2 regions of the Vibrio tapetis subsp. tapetis genome follow, and region 1 is predicted to be linked to the other one. Evidence: riboswitches for the same ligand, from Rfam matches in the RefSeq annotation. Region 1 holds a riboswitch; the other holds the start of a gene.

The links. A riboswitch is a leader RNA that binds a small molecule or an ion and turns the genes downstream of it on or off. The one in region 1 is predicted to bind thiamine pyrophosphate.
Region 2: it holds a riboswitch for thiamine pyrophosphate, as region 1 does, so the genes downstream of both, thiD (bifunctional hydroxymethylpyrimidine kinase/phosphomethylpyrimidine kinase) here and thiC (phosphomethylpyrimidine synthase ThiC) in region 1, are expected to answer to the same signal.

Annotation. Positions count from the first base shown of each region.
Region 1 covers NZ_LT960611.1:3,389,707-3,393,123, reverse strand. The annotation lists gene VTAP4600_RS15210 (MFS transporter) at 1-1,025, opposite strand, end outside; gene crcB (fluoride efflux transporter CrcB) at 1,256-1,639, shown strand; TPP riboswitch at 1,704-1,823, shown strand; gene thiC (phosphomethylpyrimidine synthase ThiC) at 1,945-3,417, shown strand, end outside.
Region 2 covers NZ_LT960612.1:339,177-342,593, reverse strand. The annotation lists gene VTAP4600_RS18600 (diguanylate cyclase) at 1-316, shown strand, start outside; gene VTAP4600_RS18595 (dihydrofolate reductase family protein) at 399-935, opposite strand; gene VTAP4600_RS18590 (TetR/AcrR family transcriptional regulator) at 1,036-1,611, shown strand; TPP riboswitch at 1,755-1,853, shown strand; gene thiD (bifunctional hydroxymethylpyrimidine kinase/phosphomethylpyrimidine kinase) at 1,922-2,797, shown strand; gene VTAP4600_RS18580 (ABC transporter ATP-binding protein) at 2,926-3,417, shown strand, end outside.

The DNA.
Region 1 (3,417 bases):
CCAGGTCCTATTGCACCCCCCATAGCGAGTGTGAAGGCCATCATTACCGTATACTTGCCCGTGAGGTCTTTATCGGTAACTAAAACCATGAGAGTTGCCACAAGGAACTGCAACAGTGCGTTAATCAAGCATGCGGCGACAATGAACGTGATAGTCCCCGTATTCCACTCCAGTAAGGCCAATGTTGCAAGAGTAATGAAAAGCCCCGCAGCAATTGGCTTACGATGTCCAAGTTTTTGTCCTAATACGACACAGCATAGAGCACCCAATATTCCAGCCGCTATAGATGCAGCGAGTACAGTGCCAATTAACTGTTTATCTACGCCATGAATTTCACCAATTCGTTCCATGAAACCCCATAACCCTGAGAATGTGCCTGCTTGGAAAAAGAGTGCAATGCTTGCGAGCGCAGCGGAAGTGTTGAACTTTGATTTTTTGCCACTTACCTTTGCTTCTATACTCGTCGCCATGAAGTTTTTCGGTAGTGCGAAAATAGACAGCGCGGAAAGTCCATATAACACCACGATTCCAACAACGAAGCCCTGATAGCCAAATTCATTGATGATCAAACTGGTCATGATAAACATCAAAGAACCAGCAGCGACCATTTCGGTGACAAGCTTCCAGCCATAAGCGGTATCTGGGTTTTTTGCTGCGGCAAGAACACCTAATGAAATTGTAAAGATGATACCCGAGCCTAAACCGATAGTTGCCATGATCATGTGCACCTGATCAGCGGGGGCATGTGAAAGTAAGTAGCTACCAACTAAAATAAATACGTATCCGAAAAGCGCCGCTGGTTTCCACGCGACACGTGGCATCCAAAGTGGGGCAAATAAAGCGGCGAGTGCAAAAGCTCCTAAATAGGCCGCGCCTAACAAACCTAACTCTTCGTCACCAAATTGATATTGAGTCGCAATGTTTCCTAAGAATAAAGGAAATGCATTAAAAACTAATGCCCCTGCGGCGGATAAAATACAGGCGGCAACAATTGCCGCTTTACTTAATTTATACTGAATACTCATCGGACTCTCCTTCCTCTTATCATTGACTGTTGCATTCATTCAAGCAGCAGATAAGCTATAGGTATCTAGTGCAAATGCGTTACGCGACGAATGTTGCTCATTTGTGACTCCTGTAACTTTTACTTTCTAGTTCAGTTAATGGGGCATTATGTTGTCGTTTTTAATGAAAATTTTCCTAAAAATGGCCGAGTAATATTACCGAATTTATAAATTGTGAATTGAGAGTGACTATGGGACAGGGTTTTGTTTTGGGGTGTATCGCATTAGGCGGGGCATTTGGTGCGTGTTCGAGATACCTGATTTCAGAATTATGCGTGTCTTTATTTGGTCGAGGTTTTCCCTACGGCACATTAACGGTTAATGTCATTGGTTCATTTGCCATGGGGTTGCTGATTGCTGCATTTGAGAATGAACTATTGGCGACGGAACCGTGGAGGCAAATAATTGGTCTTGGCTTTCTTGGGGCTCTAACGACATTTTCGACCTTCTCAATGGATAACGTTCTATTAATGCAGCAAGGAGCATTCTTTAAAATGGGTTTAAACATATTATTGAATGTCGCATTAAGTGTTTCTGCAGCTTGGTTAGGTTTCCAATTGCTGATGAAAAATTAATCAGCTTTAGTCGCCTATTAAGCATATAGTGGGTTTGTAAATCTCGAAAACTTACTTATAATGGCTTCACTTGTCGGAGTGCTTACATCTACTTAATTGTGAGATGATAGCTGAGACCGTGAAAACGGGATCCGTTGAACCTGATCAGGCTAATACCTGCGAAGGGAACAGGAGAAGATATTTTCATTGGCATTCCGCTAATGTATCTATGTTTTGATGTTTATGCGTGAGCATAGATCCATCAACACCTCTTGCAACACCAATCCGCCAAGCATTTATCCCTCTATAATAAATAGGAAAATGCTATGTCGAGTCGTAAACAAGCAAGGCTAGAAGCCAAAAACTTCATTGATTCTCTTTCTGTACAACCTTACCCGAACTCCCTAAAGACGTATATTCAAGGTGATCGAGCTGATGTTCGAGTACCTGTTCGTCAAATATCGTTAGCTGATAGTCTAGTTGGCGGCAGTAAAGATGCACCGATATTTGAACCAAATGAACCTATCTATGTATATGACACCTCTGGTGTGTATACCGATCCCGAACACGATATTGACCTTTATAGCGGCCTGCCTAAATTGCGTGAGAGCTGGATAGAAGAACGTTCTGATACTGAATTACTTGGCGACGTAAGTTCGGTGTATAGCAAGCAACGTTTAGAGGATGAAACCTTAGATGACTTGCGCTATGGCAATCTACCTAAGATTCGACGCGGTAAGCCTGGTCAATGCGTGACTCAATTGCATTATGCTCGCCAAGGTGTGATTACACCAGAAATGGAGTTTATCGCGATTCGCGAAAATATGGGTCGTCAGAAGTACGCTGATGAGCAGCTTAATATTCAACACCCTGGTCATAATTTTGGTGCCAATTTACCTAAGGAAATCACGCCAGAATTCGTTCGTAAAGAAGTGGCTGAAGGGCGCGCAATTATTCCATCGAATATTAACCACCCAGAAGCAGAACCGATGATTATTGGTCGAAATTTCTTGGTGAAAGTTAATGCCAACATTGGTAATTCATCGGTTAGCTCTTCAATTGAAGAAGAAGTAGAGAAACTGGTTTGGTCTACCCGTTGGGGTGGCGATACCGTAATGGACTTATCAACGGGTCGAAACATCCATGAGACTCGTGAGTGGATATTACGAAACAGCCCAGTACCAATTGGTACGGTGCCTATGTATCAAGCCCTTGAAAAGGTGAACGGTGTTGCGGAAAGCCTCAACTGGGAAGTCATGCGAGACACGCTGATCGAACAAGCAGAGCAGGGTGTTGATTACTTTACCATTCATGCTGGTTTGTTATTACGTTACGTACCAATGACGGCAAAACGGGTGACGGGCATCGTCTCTCGCGGCGGTTCTATTATTGCGAAGTGGTGTTTGGCGCATCATCAAGAAAGCTTCCTTTACACTAACTTTCGAGAGATTTGTAAGATTTGTGCTCAATATGATGTGGCACTTTCTCTGGGTGATGGGCTTCGTCCTGGCTCTATCGCAGATGCGAACGACGAAGCTCAGTTTGCTGAATTACGCACACTGGGTGAACTAACCAAAATCGCATGGGAGTACGACGTTCAGGTTATCATTGAAGGGCCTGGTCACATACCGATGCACATGATCAAAGAAAACATGGACGAGCAATTAGAGCACTGTCATGAAGCTCCTTTCTATACGTTGGGTCCATTAACAACGGATATTGCTCCTGGTTACGACCACATCACCTCAGGTATTGGTGCTGCGTTAATTGGTTGGTACGGATGTGCCATGCTTTGTTAT
Region 2 (3,417 bases), on a different replicon from region 1:
TATCGCTACCTTGTTGCAACACAGTGTGAGAACCAGTGATGTCGTTGCTCGATTTGGTGGTGACGAATTTACCGTGTTGCTGTACAGAGTCTCTGATGCTGATAAGGTCTCGAAGATCATTGCGAAGATCCGCGGACAAATTGAAGCCAGTCCGATTATATTCGATGGCCATGAGATCAAGCCATCTTTGAGTATTGGTTATACCATTTATGATGGGCAAGAAACGACCATCACAGAGTTATTGTCTGAAGCGGATAAAAGCATGTACGCAAACAAAAATGCGCTGAAGTTAAAGTTAGCGAGTAAAGCCGTATAGTCGGCAGAGTGATACGTTAAGCTTAGATTTGCTTGCACTTGGGCCACGAATCAAGGCAAGCAATTCGATCATTTTGTCTATTTTAACCTTTATCTCTTACATAATGACTTTGCACTATCGCATTGAGGAAGCTCTGACTTTTAACTAGCTTAAAGTTAAGAGGCTCAACTAAATTACCAAATAAGGGGGAGCCTCCACCGAGTAAAATAGGAATGGTAGAAATAATCAGCTCGTCGATTAAGTCTTCTTTCAGAAAGCTCTGTACTGTAACACCGCCATCAATGTAGAGATCATTAAAGCCTTTGTCCTTGATTTCTTGTAGCACAGATTTTAACTCACCCTTGACCAAAAATATCTTGTCTTCATAGCCGTTAGGTACGCTTGTTAATGTGTTACTAAGGACAAATACTGGCTTGGTATATGGCCATTCAATACCAAAGCTGAGAACCATTTCCATTGTGTTTCGTCCCATTACCATGGCGTCAATACGGGAGAAATGTTCGGCGTAGCCCATGTCGTCACCATTCGGATTAGGAATGGTATGGAGCCAATCTAGGCCATCGTTTTGATCAGCAATGTAGCCATCTAGGCTGGTGGCAATATAAACACTGTTTGACATTTTTGACTCCAAATTTTAGAAGAAACTTGGCTTACCCGGCCGAGTTGTATAAAATAATTCTACGGTGTAGAAATTAATACTAGTTTAGTGGTGAGAACAAATGTCTGTCAATGAAAAAAAACGCGGTAGGCCTAAGACCAAACAAAGCCAGTTGAGTGCAGAGGTTATTTTATCAGAAGCCAAAAGTATGATGCGTACGGATGAGAAAATTCCGAGCATAAGGAAGTTGGCTGTGAACTTAAATGTCGATGCAATGGCGATTTATCACTATTTTACCAACAAGAACTCGCTGTTGGAGTCTATTACTGTCTCATTAATTGGGGACATTTATCAGCCCATTGAGAGCGAGGATTGGCAGACCGAGCTACATAAGTTATGCCACAGTTATGTGAGCTTATTACATGATTATCCCGGCCTGTTAGAGACACTATTAACCATGAACTCGGTGAGCCCAGCACAAGTTTTTATTCAACGTTTCGAACGGATAATTTCGCCCTTGGGGCTTTCAAGCACTTCGATTAAAAATACCTTAGATTTGTTAGCAGACTACTTACATGGCTTTGTATTGGCATTGAATTGTAACCAAGGCGCTACGCTATCCATGGATGCGCTTTCGGGGCCGTTGACGATGGTGTTCTTAGCTTTGAAACACGCGGATAAAAACGTAAAAGAATAGACCGCTCAATAAGCGACAGTGTTAACGGAGTAAAGTGGAAAAGGTAATGAAAGTGAGTGGGGATAATGACGGTCGATGTTAACTCACCCATTAACAATTTAATCAAAACGTTGCCCTTTTAGTATAAGTTGTTATTATCGCCGCATACATAGTCGGGGGGCCTTAGGGCTGAGATCGCATACGCGAGACCCGTTGAACCTGATTCAGTTAACACTGACGTAGGGAACTATAAGTCTTGCTGATGATACAGTGCACACGTTTGCCTGATTTTTAGTAAGCACAGTTCCTATGCGCCAGTATAGGAGCTTTAATGTCATACTCTACAGCCACGCATTTTGCGACAAGTTCTTCTTCATCTATATCAGCTTTACCTACTGACACTCCTATTGTTTTAACTATCGCAGGATCAGATTCTGGTGGTGGAGCGGGTATTCAGGCCGACATCAAGGCCATTTCTGCAACCGGTAGCTACGCGTGTTCGGTCATCACGGCTATTACTGCTCAAAACACCATCGGCGTTTCCGCTATTTTCCCTATTCCTCTTGAACACGTTGAAAAGCAACTTGATGCGGTGTTTTCCGATCTCAATATTGTTGCTGTTAAAGTCGGCATGTTGGCGGATTCCGACATCATTAAGGTAGTTTCGGCGAAGCTTAAGCAATTCAAGCCTCAGTTTTTGGTTATTGATCCAGTCATGGTGGCGACCAGCGGTGACATGTTGCTAGAAGAGTCGGCCATTCACACTTTAAAAACAGAACTATTGCCGATGGCGGATGTGATCACACCTAATTTACCTGAAGGTGCCGCATTGATTGGTTGTGAAGTGCCGGAAACAGAGCAGCAAATGGCAGACATGGTGGCTCAGTTAAGAGGGCTAGGGGCTAATGCAGTCTTGCTCAAAGGCGGCCATTTAGAGCGAGACGAAAATAGCAATGATCTGTTGATCTTATCTGATGATGTCGCGCACTTAAGCGCTAAGCGTGTGAATACGAAAAATACTCACGGGACGGGGTGTACGCTTTCTTCTGCAATTGCTTCTTATCTAGCTCACGGTCATGGCCTACTCGAAGCGGTCAAGTTGGGCAAACACTATATTTCAAACGCAATCGCTCATGCTGACCAGCTAGATATAGGTAAAGGTCATGGTCCCGTGCATCACTTTTTCGCTGGATTGGGTGACAAGTAATGACCTTGGCATCCTCGGTGCAATCAGCGGAGACGAATTTGGCGGCCTGTTTACAAGGTCAAATCGCCATTCGCGCCGGTTATTTACGTTACCTCGATAGTGATAAAGCCACGCTTGAAGCGTTAAATATGCAGATCCCCGTAGGGAAGTGGACGTGTATTTTGGGCCGAAGTGGTTGCGGAAAAACATCGTTATTGCGCTACATGGCAGGCTTATTAGATGAAGTGGCAGAATGGCGAGGCGAGTTAACGGTAAATCGCGGCCAAAGCTCGAATAGCCGTGTTAATAGTCATCTACATCACCCTATTTCTCTGGTTAATAACATCGCTTATATGGCGCAGCAAGACTTGCTGATGCCATGGCTAACTGCATTGGAAAACGTGTTGCTCAGTACGCGTTTTAGTCAGGTGAGTGAGCATAGCAGCGAAGATCAAAATGAAAAGGCTCGCCACTTATTGCAAATGGTGGGATTGGCGGATAAAGCTCACCTAACACCACAGCAATTGTCCGGAGGAATGCGTCAGCGTGTGGCGTTAGCAAGGACGTTAATGCAAGACAAACCCATTGTATTAATGGACGAACCTTTTTCAGCGTTAGATGCCGTAACGAGGCATAGGCTG